Regions from separate parts of the Janibacter melonis genome, predicted to be linked through region 1. Evidence: predicted binding sites of a transcription regulator. Region 1 holds the regulator's gene; the other holds the start of a gene.
What was found. Region 1 encodes LexA, which represses DNA repair genes until DNA is damaged. Its sites were predicted from a motif close to TCGAACANNTGTTCGA; they were not measured.

Region 1 (7,204 bases):
TCGGCCCCGCCGACGGCGAAGGACGTGGTCTGCGAGGTGCGGCGCTTGGGCAGACGACGACGCAGCGGGCGGTACTCGACGACCTTCTCCGGCTCCGCGGCCTCGGTCTTCGCGTCCTTGGCGTCCTTCGCGTCCTTGGCGGTCGAGCCGCCGTCGGAGAGCGGCTGGCCGACCTTGCAGTTGTCGCGGTAGACCGCGAGCGCCTTGAGCCCGAGCTTCCAGCCCTGGATGTAGACGTCCTCGATCTCCTCGACGGTCGCGTCCTCCGGCAGGTTGACCGTCTTGCTGATCGCGCCGGAGAGGAAGGGCTGGGTCGCCGCCATCATCCGCACGTGACCCATCGGGCTGATCGAGCGCGCACCCATCGCGGTGTCGAAGACCTCGTAGTGCTCGGTCTTCAGCCCGGGGGCGTCGATGACGTGGCCCTTGTCGGCGATGTACTCGACGATCGCCTCGACGGTCTCCTGCGCGTAGCCGAGCTTCTTCAGCGCGCGCGGGATGGTGAGGTTGACGATCTGCATCGAGCCGCCGCCGACGAGCTTCTTGAACTTCACGAGCGAGAAGTCCGGCTCGATGCCGGTGGTGTCGCAGTCCATCATGAAGCCGATGGTGCCGGTGGGCGCGAGGACCGAGGCCTGCGCGTTGCGGTACCCGTTCTTCTCGCCGAGCGTGATGACGGCGTCCCACGCCTTCGTCGCGGCCGCGTGGATGTCCTTGTCCATCGTGTGCAGCGTGCGGACCTGGTCGTTGGCCGCCTGGTGCTTGCGCATGACGCGCTTGTGGGCGTCGGCGTTGCGGGCGTACCCGGCGTAGGGGCCGACGACCGCGGCGAGCTCGGCGGAGCGCTTGTAGGCGGCACCGGTGAGCAGCGAGGTGATCGACGCGGCGAGGGCGCGGCCGCCGTCGGAGTCGTAGCCGTGGCCGGTCGCCATGAGCAGCGCACCGAGGTTGGCGTAGCCGATGCCCAGCTGACGGTAGTCACGGGTCGTCTCGCCGATCGGCTCGGTCGGGAAGTCCGCGAAGCAGATGGAGATGTCCATCGCGGTGATGACGAGCTCGGCGACCTTCTGGAAGGTCGCGACGTCGAAGGTGTCGTCGTCGCGCAGGAACTTCAGCAGGTTGAGCGAGGCGAGGTTGCAGCTGGAGTTGTCGAGCGACATGTACTCGCTGCACGGGTTGGACGCGGTGATCCGGCCCGTCTCGGGGTTCGTGTGCCAGTCGTTGATCGTGTCGTCGTACTGGATGCCCGGGTCGGCGCACTCCCACGCGGCCTTGGCGATCTTGCCCATGAGCTCACGGGCGTCGACGGTGGAGATGACCGAGCCGTCCTTGCGGGAGGTGAGCCCGAAGTCGGTGCCGTCCTCGACCGCACGCATGAACTCGTCGCTGACGCGCACCGAGTTGTTCGCGTTCTGGTACTGGACCGAGACGATGTCGGCGCCGCCGAGGTCCATGTCGAAGCCCGCGTCGCGCAGGGCCCGGATCTTGTCCTCCTCGCGGGCCTTGGTCTCGACGAACTCCTCGATGTCCGGGTGGTCGACGTCGAGGACGACCATCTTCGCCGCGCGACGCGTGGCGCCACCGGACTTGATGGTGCCCGCCGACGCGTCGGCACCGCGCATGAAGCTCACGGGGCCGGAGGCGGTGCCGCCGGAGGAGAGCAGCTCCTTGCTGGAGCGGATGCGGGAGAGGTTGAGGCCGGCGCCGGAGCCGCCCTTGAAGATGAAGCCCTCTTCCTTGTACCAGTTGAGGATCGAGTCCATCGAGTCGTCGACGGAGAGGATGAAGCACGCCGAGACCTGCTGGGGGCTCTTCGTGCCGACGTTGAACCACACCGGGGAGTTGAAGCTGAAGACCTGGTGGAGCAGGGCGTAGGTCAGCTCGTGCTCGAAGATCTCGGCGTCGGCCGGGGTCGCGAAGTAGCCGTGGTCCTTGCCCGCCTTGACGTAGGTGAGCACGACGCGGTCGATGAGCTGCTTGAGACCCTGCTCGCGCTCGGGCGTGCCGACGGCGCCGCGGAAGTACTTCGTCGTGACGATGGTGCTCGCGTTGGCGGACCAGAAGTCGGGGAACTCGACCCCGCGCTGCTCGAAGATCGTCGCGCCGGTCTTCCAGTTCTGCTGGACGACGTCGCGCTTCTCCCAGGTCACCTCGTCGTAGGGGTGGACGCCCTCGGTGGTGTAGATGCGCTCGACCGTGATGCCGCGGTTCTTCGCGGATCGACGGGTGCTGGGCTTGCCGGCGGTCTCGGTCATGGTCCCTCTCTCGGTGGTGCGTGGTCTGCAGGTGGAGCTGCTCATGTGGTGCTGGGTGGTGCGGCGTGCAAGGGAAGACCTCGCATCGAGCGTGTCACCGGGTACCGACAGCCCGATCGCGTGCCGGTACCCGGGGGTCTAGGGGGCGTCCTGCGCGAGAGCGGTGTGCTCGGCGCGCAGCAGGGTGATGGCGGCCTCGAAGTCCTCGAGCGAGTCGAAGGCCTGGTAGACGCTCGCGAAGCGCAGGTAGGCGACCTCGTCGAGCTCGCGCAGCGGGCCGAGGATCGCCATCCCGATCTCGTGGGCGTCGATCTCGGCGCTGCCCTGCGCCCGTACGGCCTCCTCGACGCGCTGGGCGAGCAGGGCCAGCTGGTCCTCGGTGACCGGTCGGCCCTGGCAGGCCTTGCGGACGCCGACGAGGACCTTGGCCCGGCTGAAGGGCTCCGCCGCACCCGAGCGCTTCGTCACGCTCAGGCTCGCGCTCTCGAGCGTGGTGAAGCGCCGGTTGCACTCGGGGCACTGCCGACGGCGACGGATCGAGGACCCGTCGTCGGCCGTGCGCGAGTCGATGACGCGAGAGTCGGTGTGACGGCAGAAGGGGCAGTGCACGATGCTCTCCTCTCGGGCACGGTGGCACAGGTCGGGCACCGGCTCACCAGCACGAGGCGTGTCGCCAGCTGTGGACCGGGGTGTGGATCAGGGCGGTTCTGCTGTGGACATCTGTCGACAACCGGTGGACAACTCCGCCTCACATGTGCACTACATGTGGACGAATGACATCGGTGCAACCACTAGATGTAGTGCCATTTCATCACGCCCACCACCACGCACGCAAGACCCGGCGAACCCCCGGGCGAGAAGTCCCGGGATACCGGGCGAGACGCCGACGCGAGCCCCGTCGACAGCCGGCGGGGACAGCACGACGGCCGCACCCGGTGGAGGTGCGGCCGTCGCCGTCGCCCGGGTCGGGTCGAGGGACCCGGGTGGTCTGGTGATCCGTCGTGACGGTCAGCGCGTCGGGATGACGAGCTCCTGGCCGGCGTGGACGAAGGGGGTGCTCAGCGCGTTCTCCGAGCGGATCGCCGAGACGGCCGCGCTCGTGGGCACGCCGGGCATCTGGCTGGCGGCGACGTCGCTGAGGGTCTGCCCCTGCTCGACGGTGACGGTCGTGGCCGCAGCGGCCTCGCCGCCCGCGGTCGCGATGCCGGTGCCGAGCGCGAGCAGGGCCGCGACGGCGATCGTCGTGAGCGCGAGGCGACCCCGACGGGTCACCCGCAGCTCGGTGGGGACGTCGGTCCCCGTCGGCACGGACACGAGGTGGCGCTCGGCCCGGCGCGGGTCGCGCAGCGCCGAGGGCCGGGCAGCGTGCTGCGGGGCCTGGACGGTGAGTGCGCTCATGGTCTCCTCCTGGTCGTCTGGTCGAACCGGTGTTCGACGAGGCGTCTGCACGATGTCTAGCACAGGTGTTCGAGCGAGAACAAGACACGCTCGAACATGTGTTTGATCTAGACCGGGCCGAGCACTACCGTCGGCCACACGGGAGAGACAACCAGCGAGCACCGACAACGCTGTCCTCCCCCGCAGGAGCAGGCCACCAGCCGCCCCCTCACGGGTCGCGGCGCGAGCGAGACAGCGAGGGGCGCGATGAGCGAGGACAACATCCGCACGTTGCCGGTGCGGGACAACGGCGAGGGGCTGACCGCCCGGCAGGTCAAGGTCCTCGAGGTGATCCGCAGCGCGGTCGCGACGCGGGGCTACCCGCCGAGCCTGCGCGAGATCGGCGACGCGGTCGGGCTGACGAGCCCGAGCTCGGTGGCCCACCAGCTGACCGCGCTCGAGCGCAAGGGCTACCTACGCCGTGACCCCAACCGGCCCCGCGCCATCGAGGTCGTCTCCCCCGATGCGCCCCGCTCCCCCGAGGGCGACGCGCAGACCCACGACATCGCCGGCTACCGCGGTGGCGCCAGCCCCCACGACCCCGACGCGACGGGCAGCGGGGACGCCCACCCCGCCGCGACGTACGTGCCGGTGCTCGGCCAGATCGCCGCGGGCGTGCCGATCGTCGCCGAGGAGAGCGTCGAGGAGGTCTTCCCCCTGCCGAAGCAGGTCGTCGGCGAGGGCTCCCTCTTCCTCCTGCGCGTCGTCGGCGACTCGATGATCGAGGCCGCGATCTGCGACGGCGACTGGGTCGTCGTGCGCCAGCAGCCGACGGCCGACAACGGCGACATCGTCGCGGCGATGCTCGACGACGAGGCGACGGTCAAGACCTTCAAGCGACGTGACGGCAAGGTGTGGCTGCTCCCCCACAACCCCGCCTTCGAGCCGATCGACGGCGACCACGCGACGATCCTCGGCAAGGTCACCGCGGTCCTGCGCCGCATCTGAGCCTGGCGCGCCGCCCCGGCCGGACGGGCCCGCCCCTGCACGGGGCGGGCCCGTCCTGCGTGGCGGGGCCGGTCAGCCGACCTGTGCGCTGGCGCGGGCCAGCGCGTCCAGGCTCGTGTCGAGCGAGCCGTCGACCCGGTGGGTCGCGAGGTCGTCACCGCGCGTGCGTCCCCTCGTGATGATGACGACCGGCGTGCCGAGCTTGGCGGCCCGCCGCACGAAGCGCAGGCCGGACATGACCTGCAGGCTCGACCCGAGCACGAGCAGGCTCGGCGCCGCCTCCGTGAGCGCGAAGCAGTGCTCGACGAGCGGCTTGTCGACCGAGCCGCCGAAGAAGACGACGTCGGGCTTGAGCATGTCCGACCCGCACACGAGGCAGAGCGGCGCCTCGAAGGCCTCGACCTCGACCTCCTCGAGGCGCACGTCGCCGTCGGGTCGGATCTCGTCGCTGTCCGCGTCGAAGCCGGGGTTGCGCTGCGCCATCCGCTCGTCGAGCGCGGCCCGGGCCTCCCGGGCGCCGCACGCGAGGCAGACCACCTCGGCCAGGCTCCCGTGCAGCTCGACGACACCGGTGCTGCCGGCCGCCTGGTGCAGGCCGTCGACGTTCTGGGTGATGACGCTGCCGACCTGACCGCGCTCCTGCAGGTGCGTGACGAGCTCGTGGGCGCGGTTGGGCCGGGCCGCGCTGAAGCGGCGCCACCCCACGTAGCTGCGCGCCCAGTAGCGCCGCCGGGCGGCGCTGCTGCCGACGAACTCCGAGAGGTGCATCGGCGTCACCCGGCGCGTGCCGTCCGGACCGCGGTAGTCGGGGATCCCCGAGTCGGTCGACATCCCCGCGCCGGTGAGGGCCAGCGCCGGCCCGCGGCTCAGCACGTCGGCGATCTCGCGGAAGGTCTCGGGGGTGCTCACCGCACCAGTATCCGCCCGGACCTCGCGTGCACGGCGGGCGAAGGGGGTGCCCCCACCAGGTGGTGGTGGGCACCCCTTCGTCCGGTCCCGCCCGCCCGTCCTGCGCGCGAGGCTCCCGGCGCCGCTCGGAGCGCGCCGGGGCTGCGGCTATCGTGACCGCATGATCGACGCTGCAGGGCTGCGGGTGATGCGCGCCATCGCTGACGAGGGCAGCTTCACCGCCGCCGCGCTCGCGCTCGGGTACTCCCAGCCGGCGGTCTCGCAGATGGTGCGCCGTCTCGAGCAGCGCACCGGCACGGTGCTCGTCGAGAAGGTCGGTCGCTCGGTGCGCCTCACCGAGGCGGGCGAGGTGCTCGCCCGGCACGCCGGACCGGTCCTCGCCGCGCTCGACGCCGCCGAGGAAGAGGTGGCAGCCATCGCCGGCCTGCGCGCCGGTCGGGTCCGGCTGATGGCCTTCCCGAGCTCGTCGGTCACCCTCGTGCCCCGCGCCCTCGCCGCGGTGCGCCGCGCGCACCCGGACGTCAAGGTCACCTTCACCGAGGCCGAGCCGCCCGAGTCGCTCGCGGCGCTGCGCGGCGGCGACTGCGACCTCGCGGTCGCCTTCAGCTACGACGGCACCGACCTCGGGCGGGGCGAGGACCTCGAGGGCTTCGTCGTCCACCCCCTCCTCACCGAGGAGGTGGGCATCGCCCTGCCGAAGGGGCACCGCCTCGCCGAGGAGGAGCGGGTCGACCTCTCCGACCTCTCGGAGGAGGAGTGGATCGCGGGCTGCCCGCGATGTCGCGGTCACCTGCTGCAGATCTCGCACGACGCGGGCTTCGCCCCACGCGTCGCCTTCGAGACCGAGGACTACGTCGCGGTGCAGGGCTTCGTCGCCGCGGGGCTGGGCGTCGCGCTCATCCCCGACATCATCCGCGAGGCCACGGCCAACGACGACGTCGTCGTGCGCCCGCTCAACCCGCCGACCCGGCGCCACATCCACGTCGTGACGACCGAGGACCTCCAGCGCGTGCCGGCCGTGCAGGCCGCGGTCACCGCTCTCGTCGACGCCGCGGCCCGCTGAGGGCCTAGCTGCTCGCGCCGGCCTCGGCGTGCTGGCCGTCGCACCACTGCTCGTCGGGGACCTGCGCGCGCACCTGGTCGACGTGCTCGCCGCAGCCGGCCCAGGTCGTCTTGCCGCAGACCTCGCACGGGACGGGTCGGCACATGAGGATCACGCTCCTGCTCGATCGGGACTGATGTCACCGCGAGGGTAGCCCCCGCGGGTCTCGTCCCCCTCACCCACAGGGGCCCCTCGGCGCGGTCCGCCGTCCACAGCCTGCCGTGGTGGCCTGCTGCGAGCCCCCGGCGTTCGTAACGTCGCGCCATGCGCAGACCGGACGAGCCCAGCGAGCGCCTGCGACGCATCCTCGACGGCGTCGAGGACGCCCGCGCCACCGACCCCGCAGACGGCGACCCCGACCTCGGCCCCGATCTCCTCGACGCGGGGGCACGAGACGCGCCGGTGCTCCCGCCGCCCCGGCCGCTGACCCTGCCGTCGGGCATCGCGACAGCCCGCTGGCGTGTCCGCCCGCGCGCGGTCCTCGGGGTGGCCCTGCTGCTCGCCGTCGCCGTCACGGTGCTCGGGGTCCGGCTGCACCTCGCGCAGCGCGACG
Region 2 (7,204 bases), 240 kb from region 1:
TCGAGGTCTCGACCGGCTCGGCCTGCCAGGCCGGTGTGCCGCAGCCCAGCCACGTGCTGCTCGCCATGGGGCGCAGCGAGGAGGAGACCCGCGGCTCGCTGCGCGTCTCGCTCGGGTGGACCTCGACCGAGGCCGACGTCGACGCCGCGCTCTCCGCGCTGCCCGACGCCGTCGACCGTGCCCGCCGCGCCAGCGGCGCTGCCTGATCGCCATGCGTGTCGTCGCCGCCATGAGCGGTGGGGTGGACTCCGCCGTCGCCGCCGCCCGGATGCTCGACGAGGGCCACGACGTCGTCGGCGTCCACCTCGCGCTGTCGCGCAGCGCCGCGACGCTGCGCGAGGGCGCGCGCGGGTGCTGCACGATCGAGGACTCCGGCGACGCCCGCCGGGTGGCCGACCGGCTCGGCATCCCCTTCTACGTGTGGGACATGGCCGGGGCCTTCCAGCGCGACGTCATGGACGACTTCGTCGCCGAGTACGAGGCCGGGCGCACGCCCAACCCCTGCCTGCGGTGCAACGAGAAGATCAAGTTCGCCGCGCTCCTCGACAAGGCGCTCGCCCTCGGCTTCGACGCCGTCGCGACGGGTCACTACGCGCAGGTCGAGCAGGGTCAAGCAGGCCGCGAGCTGCACCGCGCCGTCGACCCGGCCAAGGACCAGAGCTACGTCCTCGGTGTCCTCGACGCCGAGCAGCTGGCCCGCACCTTCTTCCCGCTCGGGCGCTCGACGAAGCCGCAGGTGCGCGAGGAGGCGCAGGAGAGAGGCTTCTCCGTCGCCCGCAAGCCCGACAGCCACGACATCTGCTTCATCAGCGACGGCGACACCCGCGGCTGGCTCGCAGGCCGGCTCGGTGAGCGGCCCGGCGAGGTCGTCGACGAGCGCTCGGGCGAGGTCGTCGGCGCCCACACGGGCGCCTACGGCTTCACCGTCGGTCAGCGACGGGGCCTGGGCCTCGAGCGCAGCAGCCTCGACGGCGAGCCGCGCTTCGTCACCCGGGTCGACGCCTCGAGCAACCGCGTCTTCATCGGCACCTCCGACCTGCTCGGCGTGCGCCAGGTCGTCGGCACCCAGCCGCGCTGGTGCGGTCCCGCGCCGACCGGCGAGGTGCGCGTGGGTGCGCAGCTGCGCGCCCACGGCGAGGAGATCCCGGCCCGCGCCCGCCTCGAGGGCGGAGACGGCTCCGGCCCTCGCCGTGAGGACGAGGACGGTTCCGGCCCTCGCCTTGAGGACGGAGACGGCTCTGGCCCTCGCCTCGTCGTCGACCTCGACGAGGCCGTGCGCGGCATCGCGCCGGGCCAGTCGGTCGTGCTCTACGAGGGCACTCGTGTCGTCGGCTCGGCGACCATCGCGTCCACCGCCCGCTGACCGCGCACACCCCCTCCGGGACCGCCGCCGCGTCATCACCGCGTGCGTCCTTCTACGTGCGCCGGTGGAAGTGGATCGTCGCGGTGTCGTCGTGTGCGCGGTGGACGGTGTGCTGCCAGTCGGGTCCGTCGATCATGCGGTGGTGGTAGCCGCACAGGGGGATGGCGTTGAGCAGATCGGTCTGGCCGCCGTCTCGCCAGGCGTGGAGGTGGTGGATCTCGGTCCAGGCGAAGGGGCGTTCGCATCCTTGGGCGGCGCAGGTGTCGTAGCGCAGGGATAGGGCGAGGGCTTGGGCTTCGGTGAAGAGCCGCTTCTGGCGGGCGAGGTCGAGGGGTTGTGAGGGTCCGCCGAGGACGACGGGGATGATCCCGGCGGCGCAGGCCATGCGGCGGATGGTGCCGGCGTCGAGGTGGTCGCCGGCGTCGGTGCTCCCGGCTCGGCGCAGGTCTGCGGTGAGGTCGTCGAGTCGGGTGGTGACCAGGAGGGTGGCGGCGACCTTGCGGGAGAGGTGGTCGGTGGGGATGCGGGTGAGGAGGTCGGCGAAGGCCAGGCCGCGGCGGTGCTGCCAGTCGAGCTCGTCGACGCGGGTGTCGCCGGTGAGGCGGGCGAGGTCGCTGGGCTCGGTGATCACGGTGTCCGAGCCGGGCTGGGTGCGGCGTCGGGGTGCGGTCATGGCGTCGATGACCTTGCCGAGGATGGCGCCGGCGGCCCAGGGGACGGTGAAGTGCCCGGTCATGGTGCCGTCGTGGTTGTCGCGGATCCAGAAGGCCGACTCGTCGCGGGCGTGGGCTTCTTCGGAGGCCAGGACGTCATCCTCGTGGGCGTCGACGACGTCCTCGTCGGGTTCGACGGCTTCGAGGACGCGCCTGGCGGCGATCCGTAGCTTGGCCGGTGCCCGGTTGACCGCGAGCAGGAGGAGCTCGGCCTCGCAGGCGCGGCGCTGCTCGAGGGTGAGCCCGTCGGGGAGGTCGTCCATCGCCTGGGTGATGACGCGGGCGTGGTCGGCGCTGATCCGCCCGTCGTCGAGGGCTGCGGCGGTGCGGGCGAGCTCGGGCTGCGGCGGTTCGGGCGGGGTGCTAGGGGATTCAGAGCCGACGAGGGTCAGACCGACAGGGGTCTGATCAGGGGAGTCACTTGGGGGTGGCGTGCTGGGCGCGGTCAAGGCGGTGGCGAGGCGTACGTCGCGTGAGGCGGGTCGTCGGTCGCCGTTCGTGGACTGTGCGACCCAGGCCCCGGTGTCGGTGTGCCCGGTGCGCTCCGCCACGCGCACGGAGTCCGCCCGGGCGACCAGGCGCAGCCGTGCGGCCTCGACACGTCGGGCGAGGCGTTCGACCTCGACGAGATCGGCGCGCAGGGCCCGCCCAGCGGTGCGTTGGTCGGCGGCGATCGCCTCTTGGAGGCTGTCGACGACGGCGTGGGCCTGGTCGAGGAGGGCTGGCACGCGGCTCTGGCCCGGGGTGCCCGGGTCGAGGAGTTGCGGCATCGTCGCCATGGCTCCACGATATCGAACAGGTGTTCGAACAGGCCAGGCCTTGTCGGTGAACGGTCAGCAAGGGTTTCGAGGCTCCGGGCCTGGCGGACCTCGCGCCTCAACCGCCGATGGCGCGTCACCTCGACCTCCAGCTGTCGGGTGGCCTCGAGGTTCGGGCCCTGGCGGCCCTCGCACCTCGACCATCGACGGCCCCGTGGTCTCGAGGCTCGGGCCTGGCGGCCCTCGCACCTCAACCACCAAGCGCCCCTCCCCCCTCGACCATCAGCCTTCCCAAGGCTGACGGGGGGTGGTGCCACGATGGCGGGGTGGACATGGACTTCGAGGCGGAGGTCGTCGAGTGGCGGGGGCCGGCGCCCTACGTCTTCGCGGTGATGCCGGCCGCGCAGGCGCAGGAGGTGGCCGATGTCGCGCGAGACCTCACCTACGGCTGGGGGTGCATCCCGGTGTCGGGCCGGGTGGGGGCCACCGACTTCACCACCTCGCTCTTCCCCCGCGAGGGCGGCTACTACGTGCCCATCAAGGTCGCGGTCCAGCGCGCCGAGAGGGTGGGCGTCGGCGACACCGTGCGGCTGCGGCTCACCCTGTGAGCGACGCCGGTGCGATGATGCCCGGCGTGACCTCGACGAGCCCCGACCTGCCCATGACGACCCGGGTGAGCGGCGTCGGCAGCTGGCCGGGCGAGAGCCCCCGCGAGGCCGTCCGGGCCGTGCGCGACCTCCTCGGCGACGGCGTGCCCCACCTGCCCGAGCTCCCCGGCCGCGGGGTCGGGGCCGACATGGTCGGCCGCGCGGCATCGCTCCTCGAGGGCCTGCACGTCGAGACCCAGCCCTTCGGCTGGCGGCTCGTCGACCGCCCCGGCCGCGACGAGGGCCGGGCCGCGGCCCACCTGCGCCACGACCTCGACGAGCTCGCCGAGGCCTACGACGGCTGGCAGGGCCCGCTCAAGCTCCAGGTCAGCGGTCCGTGGACCCTCGCCGCCACCCTCGAGCTCACCCGTGGCGAGCGCGTCGTCAGCGACCACGGCGCGCGTCGCGACCTCACCGAGTCGCTCGCCGAGGGCCTGCGCACGCACGTCGCCGAGGTCGCCCGGCTCGTCCCCGGCGCCGACCTCGTCGTCCAGGTCGACGAGCCCGCGGTGCCCGCAGTGCTCGAGGGGCGGCTGCCGACGCAGTCCGGGTACGGGCGGCTGCGTGCCGTCGACCGCTCGGAGGTGCGCGACTCCCTTCGCGTCGTCCTCGACGCCGCCGGCGACCACCGCACCGTCGTCCACTGCTGCGCCGCGGAGGTCCCCGTCACGCTCCTGCACGAGGCCGGTGCCGACGGGCTCTCGCTCGACACGACCCTCCTCGACGGCTCGCGCTGGGAGCAGCTCGCCGCGGCCGTCGAAGGGGGAGCGCACCTGTGGGCAGGAGCGGTGCGGGTCGGCGCCGACTGGCGCACCGCCCACGACCGGCTCACCGGGGCCTGGGGGCGGATCGGTCTGACGACGGCGAGCCTGGCCGACGTCGTCGTCACCCCGACGTGCGGTCTGGCCGGGGCCACCCCGGCGTCCGCCGTCGCGACCCTGCGCACCGCGAAGGACCTCGCCGAGGCCCTGGCCGAGAGCGGCCGGTGACGCAGACCGGCTCCCCGGGGCGGCCCCCCTTCGCCCGGCGCCTCTGGCGCACGTGGTGGCAGATGACCCGGTGGATGCTCGGGCTCTTCGTCGTCGTCGCGCTCGGGATGATGGTCTTCATGGGGGACTGGCGGCACCACGCGCTCGGTCTCACCGACCGGCGCGAGGTGATGGTCACCCACGTCACGGCGAACACCGACCGGTGCGCGAAGAACGACGTCGGTGACCGCGTGGACGTCAGGTGGACCGACGACGACGGCCGGACCCGCACGGGCTGGTGGGTCGCCTGCCGCGGGGACGGCCGCGTCGAGACCGGTGACCGGCGCGAGCTCTGGGTCGCACCCGGTCGTCGGGGCTACGACTACTCGACGTGGTCGCTGTGGACCCAGCTGCCCAAGGCCGCCCTCCTCGCGAGCTCGATCCTCACGGCCGTCGTCATGTGGAACGAGCGGCGCCGCCGGCGCTAGCCGAAGGGCATCCATCCCGGGAGCCCCGCGTCGCCCGCGTTGCTCAGGATCAGCAGCCCGACGATCGCGAGCACCCAGGCCACGGTCTCGCCGGACGTGCGCTCCATCCACGCGGCCACGCGCCGCAGCACCGGCTCGAGACGTCGCCCGAGCCCCAGCCGCAGACCGAGCAGGAGCAGCGCCGGGAGCACCATGACGACGCAGTACCCGGCGAGCACGAGCGCCCGCTCCGCCGCGCCGACGGGCGCGCTCGTGACGATCCCGATGCCGGCGAGGTAGGGGATCATCGACGCCGCCTCGATCGCGGCCGCGGCGACAGCCAGACCGACGAGGGCCCCCGTGCCGCCGCGCTGCCCGTCGACACCCATCGCCCGGTCGCGCCAGCGGTGCACCCGCCGGCTCGTCGTGCCGCCCCCGTCGCCCTTCTTCCTCGTCGGCATGAGGACGCCGGTCGCGAGCAGCAGCACGCCGACGGCCACCTGGACGCGGGTGCCGGTCGTCGTCGAGAGCCACTGCCCGAGGTCGCCGGCCACGGTGAGCAGCCCGGTAGCCAGCGCCACCCCGAGGACCCAGTAGAAGCCCGCGACCGTGCCGAGGAAGACGAGCACCCGGCCAGGGCGCACCCGGCCCGGCGCGAGCATGAACCACAGCGGGATGAGCAGGGTGCCGAAGCTCGTCGAGTCGACGAGGGCGAGCACGGCGAGGGTGAGCAGCTGGGGCAGGTCCATGGCAGCCACCGTGACCCGCGCGACGTGTCGCGCACATCGGCCGAAGGGGGAGCAGCCTCGGCCGCGGCGTCCGCCTTTCGGATGACGCCCGGTGCCGGGCCCCGTGGTTCGATGACGTCGTGACGACGCAGCGCAGGGCCGAGGCGATCGGCCTCGACCTGCGCGGGGCAGCGCTCATGGCGCTCCTCGGCACGGTCCTCGTCGCCATCGACCTCGTCGACATCTGGGGCCAGGGCACGCGCGGCCCGAGCGGGCGCTGGTGGCACCTCGTGCCCCTGCTCCTGCTGTGCGCGGTCATGGTGTGGCGCAGGGTGCGGCCCCTCACCTGCCTCGCCCTGGGCGTCGTCGTCTTCGCCGTCGAGACGGCGTACGGCGGCAGCATCGGCTCGCTCCTCGTCATCATCGAGCTCGTCTACGCCGCCGGGCTGCACGGCCGAGGACGCGCCGTCGTCTCCCTCGACTGGGCCATCGGCATCGGTGTCGCCGCGAGCGGTCTCGCGGTCTGGGCGCTCACCGGCGACCTGCAGGACGGCGTGCTCACCGCGCTCACCGTCTTCGCCGTCTTCGGCACGTCCTTCTGGTGGGGGCGCTCGAGCCGTCGCTCCCTCGACCTCCTCGCCGCGCAGCGCCGGCAGGCCCAGGACGAGGCCCGGCTCGCCGAGCTGCGCGCCCGCGAGGAGCGGCGGGGCGAGCGCGAGCAGATGGCCCGCGACCTCCACGACGCGCTCTCCGGCAGCCTCGCGGCGATCACCATCCATGCCGAGGCCGGGCTGCACGACGAGAGGTCGCAGCGGCGCGCCCTCGAGGTCGTCCGCGCCACCTCGAAGGACGCGGTCCGCGAGCTCCAGTCGATGCTCGCCGTCCTGCGACCGGACGTGCCGATGACCGTCTCGCCCTCCCTGGCCGACCTCCCCGCGCTCGTCGAGCACTCCCGGTCGCGGGGCACCGAGGTCGCCCTGCGCCTCGACCCCGACCCGCTGCCCGAGCTGCCCGCCCCCACCGGCCAGGCGCTCTACCGGGTGCTCCAGGAGGCCCTGCACAACGTCGCCCGCCACGCCGCCTCCCCGCGGGCCGAGGTCGCCGTCGCGGTGCAGGACGACCTCGTCCTCACCGTCGTCTCGCCGCTGCCCCAGGGGCCGGACCGCGACGAGCCGGGACTGGGCCTCGGGCTGCGCTCGATGCGAGAGCGCGTCGAGGCGCTCGGCGGCCACCTCGAGGCCGGCCCGTCCGGGGACTCGTGGCGCGTGCGCGCCGCCGTCCCCCTCCACCGTGTGAGCACCCGCGAGACGAGCACCTACGAGACGAGCACCCGCACGATAGGCACCCAGGAGAGCACCCAGAAGACAGGCACCCAGGAGAGCAGCGCATGACGACCGTCCTCATCGCCGACGACCACGCGACCGTCCGCTCCGGGCTGCGCCTGCTCCTCGAGGCGCACGGGCTCGACGTCGTCGGCGAGGCGGGAGACGGCCGGGTGGCGGTCGAGCAGGCCCGCGCCCTGCGGCCGGACGTCACCCTCATGGACGTGCGGATGCCCGG

Region 2: the regulator LexA is predicted to act here: its motif matches at 2,868-2,883, upstream of EEW87_RS06765 (HNH endonuclease signature motif containing protein).

Annotation. Positions count from the first base shown of each region.
Region 1 covers NZ_CP044548.2:1,195,499-1,202,702, forward strand. Annotated here, with positions in the region: gene EEW87_RS05665 (vitamin B12-dependent ribonucleotide reductase) at 1-2,255, opposite strand, end outside; gene nrdR (transcriptional regulator NrdR) at 2,394-2,864, opposite strand; gene EEW87_RS05675 (LysM peptidoglycan-binding domain-containing protein) at 3,264-3,653, opposite strand; gene lexA (transcriptional repressor LexA) at 3,900-4,640, shown strand; gene EEW87_RS05685 (NAD-dependent protein deacetylase) at 4,713-5,549, opposite strand; gene EEW87_RS05690 (LysR family transcriptional regulator) at 5,710-6,612, shown strand; gene EEW87_RS16795 (hypothetical protein) at 6,617-6,757, opposite strand; gene EEW87_RS16800 (ComEA family DNA-binding protein) at 6,916-7,204, shown strand, end outside.
Region 2 covers NZ_CP044548.2:1,432,015-1,439,218, reverse strand. Annotated here, with positions in the region: gene EEW87_RS06775 (cysteine desulfurase family protein) at 1-206, shown strand, start outside; gene mnmA (tRNA 2-thiouridine(34) synthase MnmA) at 212-1,363, shown strand; gene EEW87_RS06765 (HNH endonuclease signature motif containing protein) at 1,416-2,855, opposite strand; gene EEW87_RS06760 (DUF1905 domain-containing protein) at 3,167-3,442, shown strand; gene EEW87_RS06755 (uroporphyrinogen decarboxylase/cobalamine-independent methonine synthase family protein) at 3,469-4,470, shown strand; gene EEW87_RS06750 (hypothetical protein) at 4,467-4,937, shown strand; gene EEW87_RS06745 (GAP family protein) at 4,934-5,665, opposite strand; gene EEW87_RS06740 (sensor histidine kinase) at 5,785-7,035, shown strand; gene EEW87_RS06735 (response regulator) at 7,032-7,204, shown strand, end outside.